One region of the Streptomyces sp. NPDC059866 genome, then DNA from elsewhere that is predicted to be linked to it. Evidence: riboswitches for the same ligand, from Rfam matches in the RefSeq annotation. Region 1 holds a riboswitch; each other region holds the start of a gene.

Region 1 (3,201 bases):
TCCGGACTGGGTGCAGTTCCAACCGGGGCGAAAGCGGACAGAACTTCGTAATCAGCTCGTACTGAACCTCGCGCGGGAGGATGTGCAGGACTACCTCTGGGAGCAGCTGCACGGGCTCCTGTCCAGCGCCCCGATCGACTACGTCAAGTGGGACTTCAACCGTTGCTTCACCGATGCCGGCTGGCCCGGCGAGCCGTATCCGCAGCGGCTGTGGGTCGACCATGTGCGCGCCGTGTACGCCCTGGTGGACCGGCTGCGGGCGGCCCACCCCGGTGTCGCCTTCGAGTCCTGCTCGGGCGGCGGCGGTCGCATCGACCTCGGTGTGATGAGCCGTACCGACCAGGTGTGGACCTCCGACAACACCGATCCGCTCGACCGGCTCGCCATCCAGGACGGCTTCAGTCAGATTCATCCCGCGCGCGTGATGGCCGCCTGGGTCACCGACAGCCCCAACGCCCAGCTCAACGGCCGGGTCAGCTCGTTGCGCTTCCGCTTCGTCAGCGCCATGGCCGGGGTGCTCGGCGTCGGGGGTGACCTCACCCGGTGGACCGACGAGGAGCTCGCGGAGGCCCGGGACTGGGTGGCGCTCTACAAGGAGATCCGGCCACTCGTGCAGCGCGGGGACCTCCACCGGCTGCGGCCGCCACGGGGCGGGCTGAGCGCCGTCCAGTACGTACGCGGCGACGAGGCCGTCGTGCTCGCCTGGCTTCAGGCGCAGAGCTACGGGGAGCCCGTCCCGGCGCTGCGGCTGCGTGGCCTCGACCCCACCGCATCGTACGAATGCCGCGAAACGGGCGAAGTGCACCGGGGTGCCGTACTGCTGCACCACGGACTGCGCACCGGGCTGCGGGGTGACCTCGATGCGACGGTTCTCCGACTGCGCCGCATCTGACTCTTCTGTCCGAATTAACCTCTTCATTCCAAGTCGCTCGGGAATAAAGGAACCTGGAGCGACGTCACGTGAGCAGCGTCATATCCGTGACCGTGCGTCGCCCGTCATGTCCACGTAATCCAAGCGCTTTTCAAGGGCATTTGCGGAACATGACGGTTTCGGAATCCACGGAGGGTGACGGTGAATTCGGTGAACTGATCAAGAAGTGGGTGTTCGTGCGGAACCTCTTGCTTGTCCCATTGCGTCTTGGTCGCTTACGTTCCACACCGATCCGGGCGGACGCCTAATCCTGCCGCCGCCCGGTGCCCGCGCAAACCCACCCGTGTACGGCAGGAGCGGGGGACCCACAGGTACAAATGCCTGTTCCGGTCTCCGGAACGGCTAGGGGTACAGCCGCGCTTCGGCGCGGCCGGGCATCTCCAGTCCGCACCCGACAGCTCACCTCGCAGGCGCCGGAGAGGAATTCGCCATGCCCGCGAAGGGTAAGCACCGCCGTCCGAAGACCCAGCGTTTCACCCGTTCCATCGCCATTGCCGGAACCGGTGGCGCCGCACTCGCCCTCCCGCTGATGGGGGCCGCCGGCGCCCATGCCGCCACTGCGCAGTCCGCTCCGGAAAACGCCGTTCAGTCGGTCGCCGCAGAGAAGGCCACCGCCCAGAAGAAGGCCGCCGAAAAGAAGTCCGCCGCCAAGAACGCCGGTGTGAGGACCTATTCGGTGAAGATCGGCGACTATCTTGCGAAGATCGCCGAGGGGCAGAACGTCAGCGGTGGCTGGCAGAAGCTCTACCAGGACAACCGTGAGGTCGTCGGCGACAACCCGTCGCTGATCCACCCCGGCCTGAAGCTCACGATCGGCAAGAAGGCCGCGGCGGGCACGGACGAGCCGTCGTCCGCTTCGTCCCCTTCCTCGTCGGAGTCGTCGGAGGCGTCCGAGGCCTCGAAGTCGTCGAACTCGACGGAGTCCTCGGCGAAGCCGTCCGATCAGTCGTCGTCCGCCGAGTCCTCCGCGTCGAACACGTCGACGGCCACCCAGACCTCCGCCGGCACCTCCAGCGGTTACTCCTCCCCCGTTGAGGGCGTCGCCGTCGGCACCGCCTACAAGGTGGCGGGCAGCATGTGGTCCAGCGGCTACCACACCGGCGTCGACTTCGCCACGCCGACGGGCACCCCGCTCAAGGCCGTCGGCGCAGGCACGGTCGTCTCCGCGGGCTGGGCCGGTGCGTACGGCAACCAGGTCGTCCTCAAGCTGGCCGACGGCTACTACGCCCAGTACGCCCACCTGTCCTCGCTGTCCGTCTCCGCCGGCCAGACCGTGACCGCGGGCCAGCAGGTCGGCTTCTCGGGCTCGACCGGCAACTCGACCGGTCCGCACCTGCACTTCGAGATCCGCACCACGCCGAACTACGGCTCGGACGTGGACCCGGTCGCGTACCTCCGCTCGCACGGCGTCTCCGTCGGCTGACGCACGCGCTCTCACGCCACCGAAGGCCGGACCCCGATCCCCGGGTCCGGCCTTCGGTGTGCGCGGACGGAGCGGTTATTCCACAGTTGACCAACCTTTTGGCAGTGGCTTATCTCACCGCCCGTCAACCTCTTCCTACGGTCGCGTAGGTCACATTCGACGCGGAATCATGTCCCGACGTGGCAGACGATTCGAAGAATGACAGCAGATCAGTGATCGGGTCGTACGTGGCGGTGGGGGACAGCTTCACCGAGGGCGTAGGCGACCCCGGCCCCGACGGGGCGTTCGTCGGCTGGGCCGACCGCTTCGCCGTACTGCTCGCGGACCGCCGAGCCGAGGGCGACTTCCAGTACACGAACCTCGCCGTACGCGGAAAACTGCTCGACCAGATCGTGGCGGACCAGCTTCCGCGGGCCGTCGAACGCGCGCCGGACCTGGTCTCGTTCTGCGCCGGCGGCAACGACATCCTCCGGCCCGGCACCGACCCGGACGACGTCGCCGAGCGCTTCGAGCGGGCGATCGCCGCGCTGACGGCCGTCGCGGGCACGGTGATGGTGACGACCGGCTTCGACACCCGGGGCGTACCCCTGCTGAAGCACCTGCGCGGCAAGATCGCCACCTACAACGGGCATGTGCGGGCCATCGCCGACCGGTACGGCTGTCCGGTGCTCGACCTGTGGTCCCTCAAGTCCGTTCAGGACCGCAGGGCCTGGGACGACGACCGGCTGCACCTCTCGCCCGAGGGGCACACCCGCGTGGCGCTGCGGGCCGGTCAGGTCCTCGGCCTCCCCGTCCCCGCCGATCCGGAGCAGCCCTGGCCGCCGGTTCCGCCGCGCGGCACGCTCGA
Region 2 (3,201 bases), on a different contig from region 1:
CGGCGGCCTCATCATGCGCGGACTGCGCACGCTGCCCGTGGAGTTCACGCCCATTTCGTAAGGCAACTCCCCGGATTCGACCGGAACCCTCCACTCCGGCACCGAAAACGTGACACGACCTCAACTCTGTGATCTTCACGTGATCTGCGCGGCATTAACTTGTGACAAGTGATCGACTGCCGATACGTTCACCCATCAGCGCGACGTCGAACACCAGTCGCCGCGCCGGTCACTGCTGTCTCGTGAAAGGTCCCCGCATGCTCTCCGGGAACGGTCGTCACCGTCGCCCCCGCCAGGTTCCGGCCCTCGTGGTCGCGGCCGGCGTGACCGGGTCCGCCATCGCCATCCCACTCCTCGGCGCCACCGGCGCGAGCGCGGCCAGCGGCACGACGTGGGACCGGGTGGCGGAGTGCGAGAGCGGCGGCTCCTGGAGCGCCAACGCGGGCGACGGGTACTACGGAGGGCTGCAGTTGTCCCAGGAGGACTGGGAGCGGTACGGCGGCCTCGCGTACGCGGCCAGCGCCGACCAGGCCAGTCGTTCGCAGCAGATAGCCGTCGCCGAGAAGGTGCTCGCGGACCAGGGCGTGGGCGCGTGGGGCACCTGCGGGCTCACCTCCGGTCTCAACGCCGACAAGGGGTCGGCCGATGTGGACACGGGTGTGGCCGGTGACACCTCGTCGGACACTTCCGAGAGCCTGCGTAACTCGCTCGGCTTGTCCGGTTCCTCCAGCTCGTCCGGTTCGTCTGATTCGGCAGGATCTTCGCCTGAATCCACCGCGCCGTCCCCGTCGTCTGACTCGTCATCGAATGCGACGGACGGTTCCGCGAGCCCGACGCCCACCGACTCCACCTCGGGCAACTCTCAGGAATCCGACAGCTCGCCCACAGTCACCCCGAAGGGCACGGAATCGGACAACTCTGGGCAGAGTGAAGGTGATTCCGGTCTGATCGACACCGGGACGGGCAGGCATCGCGGCGACAGCGCCGACGAGGACGCCGCCGACGCTCGTACGGCCGATTCCTCGGGCCGTCACGCCTCGCGCGACAGCGCCTCCGCCCGCGATGCCGCCGACGGGTCGTACACCGTGCGCGAGGGGGACAGCCTCTGGGGCATCGCCGACTCCCTTGGCGTCCAAGGGGGGTGGCCCGTGCTCTATGCGGACAACGAGGAGACCGTCGGCGCCGACCCCAACCACATCATCCCCGGTCAGACGCTGGATGTCGGGGTCGAACCGGGCGAAAAGTAGCGGGAGTTCACGTCACACTTCGCGCCTAATGTCCGGTTTGGTGAAAGTGTGGGATGAGTCTCAGAGGCCCTGATCCTCTTTGAAATTCCGCCAATCGCGTGTCTACGGTCATGACCGCTCGCCAACGCGAGCCCCGGCTGCCGCAACGCCGAATCCTGCCAGCGGCCGTTCGGGAACAGTCGTCGCGTCAAGCGCCGTAGGCAGGAGCGGGGGACCCAAGGTAAGCGCCGCACCGGACAGTTGAGCCGGTACGGCTTGGGGTGAAGTCACGCCTCCCCACAGGGGCGTGGCCGGGCAACTCAACCGGCCCGAACCCGACAGCTCACCTCGCAGGCGTCGGTGAGGGGATCTCTCCATGCTGTTTTCCAGCAAGGGCAAGCACCGTCGTCCGTCCAAGGCCGCTCGCGCCATAGCCGTCGTCGGCGTCACCGGCGCCGCCGCCGTCGCCGCCCCGCTGATGGCGGCCGGCAGCGCCTCCGCCGCCACCGCCTCCGAGTGGGACGCCGTCGCCCAGTGCGAGTCGGGCGGCAACTGGTCCATCAACACCGGCAACGGCTACTACGGCGGTCTGCAGTTCTCCGCCTCCACCTGGGCCGCGTACGGCGGCACGCAGTACGCCGCCACGGCCGACCAGGCCACCAAGGCGCAGCAGATCCAGATCGCCGAGAAGGTGCTCGCGGGTCAGGGCAAGGGTGCCTGGCCGCACTGCGGCACGGGCCTGTCGAACGCCACGTACACCGGCGGTGGCGCGAGCGACTCCTCCTCGGAGGGCTCCTCGCAGAGCAGCACCGAGACCACCACCCGCTCGACCGAGCAGCAGCCGGCCTCCCGTTCGCAGGAGCGCCCGGCGCAGAAGACCGTCACCGCCCCGACCGGTGAGAAGGTCGCGAAGGGTGACGGCGAGTACAAGGTCGTCACCGGCGACACGCTCAGCACCATCGCCGAGAAGCACGATGTCGAGGGCGGCTGGGAGAAGCTGTTCCAGCTGAACAAGGACATCGTCGAGGACGCCGACCTCATCTACCCCGGTCAGCAGCTGCACCTGAAGTAATCCGGGTCCACCCGGGTCGGCAGCTTCACCTGACCTGAAGCGATCCGGGCTTCGCAGACCCCCGTGAGGGTCCCCCCGTCCCCGCGGGCCCCCGCCCCGGCGCGTGTTCCCCCGTACGCGCCGGGGCGGGGCTTTTGTGTCACCGCTCGTGCCCTCGTTCTTCGCTCGGGCCCTCATTCTTGAGGAACCGTCTTTGTTCCATTCGGAAACAATTTACGATCGGTTCCGTCCACGGGGCGGGCGACCGGCTGGCCGATCCCACGGAGCCGGTTAGGCTCGTCTCGCAGAGCCGCTGCGGTCCTGCTAAACCGCGTCACATCCACGAAGGAGATGCTCGTGCCGTCCATCGACGTCGTCGTAGCCCGGGAAATCCTGGACTCCCGAGGCAACCCCACGGTCGAGGTCGAGGTCGGCCTCGACGACGGCAGCACGGGTCGTGCCGCCGTTCCGTCCGGCGCCTCCACGGGCGCCTTCGAGGCCATCGAGCTCCGCGACGGCGACCCCAACCGCTACCAGGGCAAGGGCGTCGAGAAGGCCGTCCTGGCCGTCATCGAGCAGATCGGCCCTGAGCTGGTCGGCTACGACGCCACCGAGCAGCGCCTGATCGACCAGGCGATGTTCGACCTGGACGCCACCGACAACAAGGGCTCCCTCGGCGCCAACGCCATCCTCGGCGTCTCGCTCGCCGTCGCGCACGCCGCCTCCGAGGCCAGCGACCTGCCGCTCTTCCGCTACCTGGGCGGCCCGAACGCGCACCTGCTGCCGGTGCCGATGATGAACATCCTGAACGGCGGCTCGCACGCCGACTCCAACGTGGACATCCAGGAGTTCATGATCGCCCCGATCGGCGCGGAGTCCTTCTCCGAGGCCCTGCGCTGGGGCACCGAGGTCTACCACACCCTC
Region 3 (3,201 bases), on a different contig from region 1:
CCTTCTTCGTCCGCGTCATCATGTCCCCGTTCGCGCACCCCCTCTTCACCGTCCTCACGGGCATCGGCTTCGGCATCGCGGCGCTCTCCGGGCAGCGCCAGCATCTGCGGCGCGTACTGATGCCGCTGTCCGGGCTGCTGCTCGCGATGGGCATGCACGCGCTCTGGAACGGCTCGGCGACCTTCGGCAACTTCGGGTTCTTCGCGGTGTACGGCGGGTTCATGGTGCCCGCGTTCGGGCTGCTGACCTGGCTGGTGATCTGGACCCGGCAGCGGGAGCTGCGGACCGTGCGCGAGGAACTCCCGGCCTATGTCGCCGCCGGCTGGCTGACACCGGCCATACCGTTCGCGCTGGGCTCGATGCGGGCGCGCCGGCTGGCCAGGGAGTACGCCGGGCACCACCTGGGGAAGCCGGCCGCGCGGGCGGTGGCGCAGTACGAGGCGTACGCGACCTCGCTGGCGTTCCTACGGCATCGCGGGCGCCGGGGCCGGGCCGGCGCGGACTTCGTCCTACGGGAAGGCGAACTGCTGCGGGAGCTGTGGAGCCGACGGGAGGTGGCGCGGCCGGCGCTGGAGTATGCGGCGCGGGTGACGGCTCCGCCGGTACCGGTGGCTGTGCCGCCCTGGCCGATGGCGGCGCCGTATCCCGCATACCAGCCGTATCCCCCGTACCAACGGCATCCCGCGTACAACCCGTACCAGTCGTAGGGGCGCGCCGGGCGATCGGCGCCGTGAGGTCCCGGCAACAGCCGTTCCGCACACACCGCGAACCGGCAGCCCTGACGTCGGGGGGGTGCCGTCAGGACCGCCGGGGTTCGAAAGGAGCGGATGTCAGGGGTTGAGGCCCTTGCTCTGCAGCCAGGCCAGCGGGTCGATGCCGCTGCCCGCGCCGTCGGGGTGCACCTCCAGGTGCAGGTGAGCCCCGGTGACGTTGCCCGTGGCGCCCACGCGCCCGATGACCTCGCCCGTGGTGACCTTCTGGCCGACGCTGACGTTGATGGAGGACTGGTGGGCGTACCAGACCTCGGTGCCGTCATCGAGGGTGAGGACGGTCTTGTAGCCGTACGACCCGTTCCAGCCGGCCTCGGTGATCGTGCCGCTGTGCACGGCCTTGAGCGGCGTGCCCGTCGGCGCGGCGAAGTCGAGGCCGGTGTGGTAGCCGGAGGACCACAGGGCACCGGCCTGACCGAAGCTCGAGGTGATGGTGTACGAGGAGGTGGGCAGCGCGTACTGCTTGGCCAGCTGGGCGAGGCGCTCGGCCTCGGCCTTCTGGCGGGCCTCCTCCTCGGCCTTCGCCTTCTCGGCGGCGGCCTTGGCCTCGGCCTCCTGCTCGGCCTTGGCGGCGGCTTCGGCGGCGGCCTTCTCGGCGGCGACCTTGGCAGCGGTGGCGGCCTTGGTGTCGACCTGGTCCTGCTGCTGCTCGGCCTGGGCGATGATGCGGGTGCGCAGCGCCTCACCGGCGTCGGTGGTGCCCTGGGCGGTGTCCGCGGTGGTCATGCCGAGGCTGCTGAGCGGAGCGGTGGCGGTCTCGCCGGAGGTGTCGGAGTCGTCGGAGTCGTCGGAGATGAGCCCGCCCACGGACGGCAGGTCGGGCATCGAGATCGACACCGGCGGCTTGCCGGTCTGCGCGCTGGCCATGCCGCCCGCGCCGACCGCGGCTATGACGCCGACGCCGAGAACCGTGGAGCTGCGGGCGAGTCCACCGCCGCGCTGCTTGGAGACGCGATGCCGGCCGCGTACGGGGCGGAGGGACTCCGCGGTGGGGTTCCACTCCTCCCAGGGACCCTCGTCGGTGCGCTGCCCGCCGTAGACGACGGTGTCGCCGGAGCGCTGGGCCGGCACGAAGGGGGCTTCTGGGGCAGGCCGGTTGGACGCCACGTAGGCGTACTCCTTTCCTTCCTTCTCGCCTACCGGGTTAGCTGACGGGTTCGGAGCAGGAAGGTCTCCTACGCGCGTAAATCAGCCGTGTTGCCACGGCGACCTACCCGCGATTCACCCCAAGTTGGTGGTTCCCCGGTTCCCTTGCAGGATTCGGCGCGTGCGCACGGAGCCGACTCTTGTGACGGCTGGGACGACCGCGCTGCGTTATCGGACGTTAATAGAAGCGGGGCATGAATTCCAAGCGGTTCCACTTGATCTTTAACGATTTCCGGCCGGACGTACAGGGTCATGAATGGCGAAAATCGGGCGAGTTGACCGCGACTCAGGGGTGTCACAGTTTCTGACTGTGTGTCAGTTGTTATGCGGAGGGCGTTCGTCCGGTCACGTCTGGTGACGGTCGTCGTACGGCGAGCAGAGCCATGTCGTCGGTCATCCCGCCCCCGGAGTGCCGGCGCACTTCTTCGGCCAGGGTGCTGAGCAGTTCGCCCGGTCCGCGGAAGGTGCGGCCCGCCAGCCGCGCCGCGGGGTCGTAGAACCTGCCGTGCGCGTCGCGGGCCTCGGACAGGCCGTCGGTGTGCAGCAACAGCATCGCCCCGTCCGGAAAACGGGACTCCTCCACACGGGCCGGCCAGGCGCCCAGATCGCCCATGCCGAGCGGCAGCGCGGGTTCGCGGGCGGGCAGCGGACGTACGGTGCCGTCGGCACACAGCAGCAGCGGCGGCGGATGACCGCGGTTGAGGATCCGTACGACCCCGTCACCGGGCGGCAGCTCGGCGAGTACGGCGGTGGCGAACCCCTCGGTGGCCTCGACGCCGTCGCGCCGCGCGGCCTCGCGCGTCAGCGCCCGCTCCAGCCGCTCGGCGACCCCCTGAAGCGTCGCCTCCTGCTCGGCGGCCTCCCGGAACGCCCCGATGACCACGGCGACGGTCCCCACCGCGCCCATCCCCTTGCCCCGTACGTCGCCCACGACGAGCCGTACACCGTGCGGGCTGTCCTGCACCGCGTACAGGTCGCCGCCGATGAAGGCGTCCGCCTGGGCCGCCTCGTAGCGTGCCGCGATGTCGAAGCCGCCGATCCGCCCGAGGGGTTCGGGCAGCACCGCGCGTTGGGCCGCCTCGGCGATCTTCCACGCCGAGTCGAGCCGGGCGTGGCTGCGGCGTACCAGCACATTGATGAGCACGGCCAGCACGGCGACCGTCGCCACGGTGACGAGCTCGGTGAGCGCGTCGACGCGCGACACCGTGCCGTACCGGATGTGCAGCCCGAGCACGACGGCGACGGACGCGATGCCGGTGAGGATCGTGACCCGCCGGGACAGCAG
Region 4 (3,201 bases), on a different contig from region 1:
CGATGGAGTTCCACCCCCAGCCCCGGGCGGGCGAGGCCAGGCCGTGGGCCTTCCCGGCGCCCACGCGCGGGACGCTCGACAACGGTCTGACGGTGCTGCGCTGCCACCGCCCCGGTCAGCGGGTCGTCGCCGTCGAGGTGCTCCTGGGTGCGCCCCTGGACGCCGAGCCGACCGGCCTCGACGGCGTCGCCACGATCATGGCGCGGGCCTTCTCCGAGGGCACCGACAAGCACTCCGCCGAGGAGTTCGCCGCCGAGCTGGAGCGCTGCGGCGCCACCCTCGACTCGCACGCCGACCACCCCGGCGTCCGCCTGAGCCTGGAGGTCCCCGCCTCCCGTCTGGCCAAGGCCCTCGGCCTGCTCGCCGACGCCCTCAGGGCGCCCGCATTCGCCGACAGCGAGGTCGAGCGGCTGGTGCGCAACCGTCTCGACGAGATCCCGCACGAGCTGGCCAACCCGTCCCGCCGTGCCGCCAAGGAGCTCTCCAAGGAGCTGTTCCCGGCGGCCTCACGCATGTCGCGGCCGCGTCAGGGCACCGAGGAGACGGTCGCCGCCATCGACTCCGCGGCCGTACGCGCCTTCTACGAGAAGCATGTCCGGCCCGCCACGGCCACCGCGGTCGTCGTCGGCGACCTCACCGGCCTGGACCTCGACGCGCTGCTCGGCGACACCCTGGGCGCCTGGACCGGTTCCCCGGCCCAGCCGCGCCCCGTGCCGCCGGTGACCGCCGATGACACCGGCCGGGTCGTCATCGTGGACCGTCCCGGCGCCGTGCAGACCCAGCTGCTGATCGGCCGCGTCGGCTCCGACCGGCACGACCGCGTGTGGCCTGCCCAGGTGCTCGGCACGTACTGCCTGGGCGGCACCCTCACCTCCCGCCTGGACCGTGTCCTGCGCGAGGAGAAGGGCTACACCTACGGCGTGCGCGCGTTCGGCCAGGTGCTGCGCTCGGCGCCGGACGGCAGCGGCGCCGCGATGCTCGCCATCAGCGGCTCCGTCGACACACCGAACACCGGTCCCGCACTGCAGGACCTCTGGACGGTGCTGCGCACGCTCGCCGAGCAGGGTCTGACCGATCCCGAGCGGGACGTCGCCGTGCAGAACCTCGTCGGGGTGGCGCCGCTCAAGTACGAGACCGCGGCGGCCGTCGCGAGCACGCTGGCCGACCAGGTCGAGCAGCACCTGCCCGACGACTACCAGGCGACGCTGTACCAGCAGCTCGCCGCGACGGGCACCGTCGAGGCCACCGCGGCGGTCGTCAACGCCTTCCCGGTGGACCGTCTCGTGACCGTCCTCGTCGGCGATGCGGCGCAGATCAAGGAGCCTGTCGCGGCCCTCGGAATCGGCGAAGTCACCGTCGTCACGGCCGAGTAGAAGGCCTGACAGCGGCACGCCCGCGCAGGGGCCCTGGTGACGGAAGAGTCACCAGGGCCCCTTTATGTCCCAATTGGGGGAGAGGTTGCCTGTCTGACCTGTGGCATGCGCTACAAAAGCCGTGTTCCGTTTGGGGATTGAAAGATGCCCCGTTTAGCGTCTTCCGGGCTGTCCGTCAGGCAGTGCGCCGCGTCCGCGGCACCGGACAGTCATCGCCGAGTCCCCGAACGGCGCGAGCCAGGGGAGCCGGGGACCCAACCATGCAGTCCCTGGGGTGAATCGGACGCCCGCGCGCAGCGAGGGAGTCCGTAGGAGACCTTCCTGCTCCGAACCCGTCAGCTAACCCGGTAGGCGAGAAGGAAGGAAAGGACCAGCCACTTCATGGCGTTCACCCGCGCCACCGGGAAGCACCGTCGTCCCAGCCGGATGCAGCGCACCACCGCCCGCGCCGCGGGCGTCGCCGCGCTCACCACCACCGGCGTCGTCGGCACCCTGGCCGCCCCCGCCCTCGCCGCCGAGCCGGCGCTCGAGCAGACCGGCCTCCTGCCGGTCGTCACCATCGGCGACTCGGTCGCCGACCAGATCGACGCCCAGGCGGCCGCCCAGCAGCAGGCCGCCGAGGAGGCCGCCGCCCAGAAGGCGGCCGAAGCGGCCGCCGAGAAGCGCGCGGAGGAGCGGGCCAAGGAGGCGCGCGAGGCCAAGGAGCGGGCCGCCCGCGAGGCCGAGCGCAAGCGCCTCAACACCTTTGTGCTGCCCATCACCGGCTCCTACGTCTCCACCGGCTACCAGTCCGGCGGCTCCCTGTGGTCCTCCGGCAGCCACACCGGTGTCGACTTCCACGCCGCGAGCGGCACGCCCGTCAACGCGGTCGGTTCCGGCACCGTCGTCGAGGCCGGCTGGGGCGGGGCGTACGGCAATCAAGTCGTGATCAAGATGAACGACGGTACGTACACCCAGTACGGCCACCTGTCGTCCATCGCCGTCTCGGTCGGCCAGACGGTCACCCCGGGGCAGCAGATCGCCCTCTCCGGCGCCACCGGCAACGTCACCGGAGCGCACCTGCACTTCGAGGCCCGTACGACCGCCGAGTACGGCTCGGACATCGACCCCCTGGCCTACCTCCGCTCGCACGGTGTGAACGTCTGACGACAGGCGGCTATGCTGCCCGAAGCCCTGGCTCCCGGAGCCGGGGCTTTCGGCGTTTCAGGGGTCTGTTTGTCCAAAAAATATCCATGGATTCCGGCCCGCCATCGGAAATTCCGGCTCTTTGCAATAGAGTCACTGAACACACGTCAATCGTCGACGTTTCACGGGGATTAAGACGGAGGTCGGGCATGCGTATTCCGGCGCACTCGGTGTGCACGGCGATCCGGGACGACATCGTCGCGGGTGTCTACGAGCGTGGCGGCCGGCTCACCGAGGAACTCCTCGCGCGCCGCTACGGCGTCTCGCGCGTCCCCGTCCGGGAGGCCCTGCGCACCCTGGAGGCGGAGGGCTTCGTGGTGACCCGGCGGCACGCGGGCGCGTGCGTCGCGGAGCCCACCGAGCAGGAGGCCTCCGACCTGCTGGAGATGCGCATGCTGCTGGAGCCGCTCGGCGCCGCCCGGGCCGCCCAGCGGCGCACCGAGGCCCATCTGAAGGTCCTGCGCGGTCTCGTCCGGCTGGGCCAGGAGCGGGCGAGGAGGGGCAACAGCGAGGATCTGCGCTCGCTGGGCGGCTGGTTCCACGAGACGCTCGCCCAGGCCTCCGGGAGCCCCGCGCTGATCGCCATGCTGACCCAGTTGCGACACAAGATCGCCTGGATGTACGCCGTGGAGGCGCCGGCCAG

Evidence for each region. A riboswitch is a leader RNA that binds a small molecule or an ion and turns the genes downstream of it on or off. The one in region 1 is predicted to bind cyclic di-AMP.
Region 2: it holds a riboswitch for cyclic di-AMP, as region 1 does, so the genes downstream of both, ACFV7R_RS10990 (transglycosylase family protein) here and ACFV7R_RS38970 (peptidoglycan DD-metalloendopeptidase family protein) in region 1, are expected to answer to the same signal.
Region 3: it holds a riboswitch for cyclic di-AMP, as region 1 does, so the genes downstream of both, ACFV7R_RS18185 (M23 family metallopeptidase) here and ACFV7R_RS38970 (peptidoglycan DD-metalloendopeptidase family protein) in region 1, are expected to answer to the same signal.
Region 4: it holds a riboswitch for cyclic di-AMP, as region 1 does, so the genes downstream of both, ACFV7R_RS22450 (M23 family metallopeptidase) here and ACFV7R_RS38970 (peptidoglycan DD-metalloendopeptidase family protein) in region 1, are expected to answer to the same signal.

The regions. Positions count from the first base shown of each region.
Region 1 is NZ_JBHWJT010000038.1:52,745-55,945, reverse strand. Features, by position in the region: gene ACFV7R_RS38975 (alpha-galactosidase) at 1-892, shown strand, start outside; cyclic di-AMP (ydaO/yuaA leader) riboswitch at 1,200-1,357, shown strand; gene ACFV7R_RS38970 (peptidoglycan DD-metalloendopeptidase family protein) at 1,362-2,354, shown strand; gene ACFV7R_RS38965 (SGNH/GDSL hydrolase family protein) at 2,567-3,201, shown strand, end outside.
Region 2 is NZ_JBHWJT010000006.1:107,909-111,109, reverse strand. Features, by position in the region: gene ACFV7R_RS11000 (cytochrome P450) at 1-61, shown strand, start outside; gene ACFV7R_RS10995 (transglycosylase family protein) at 258-1,247, shown strand; cyclic di-AMP (ydaO/yuaA leader) riboswitch at 1,430-1,598, shown strand; gene ACFV7R_RS10990 (transglycosylase family protein) at 1,603-2,298, shown strand; gene eno (phosphopyruvate hydratase) at 2,635-3,201, shown strand, end outside.
Region 3 is NZ_JBHWJT010000010.1:263,487-266,687, reverse strand. Features, by position in the region: gene ACFV7R_RS18190 (PrsW family intramembrane metalloprotease) at 1-707, shown strand, start outside; gene ACFV7R_RS18185 (M23 family metallopeptidase) at 831-1,877, opposite strand; cyclic di-AMP (ydaO/yuaA leader) riboswitch at 1,889-2,046, opposite strand; gene ACFV7R_RS18180 (PP2C family protein-serine/threonine phosphatase) at 2,239-3,201, opposite strand, start outside.
Region 4 is NZ_JBHWJT010000014.1:115,966-119,166, forward strand. Features, by position in the region: gene ACFV7R_RS22445 (M16 family metallopeptidase) at 1-1,373, shown strand, start outside; cyclic di-AMP (ydaO/yuaA leader) riboswitch at 1,577-1,741, shown strand; gene ACFV7R_RS22450 (M23 family metallopeptidase) at 1,755-2,519, shown strand; gene ACFV7R_RS22455 (GntR family transcriptional regulator) at 2,708-3,201, shown strand, end outside.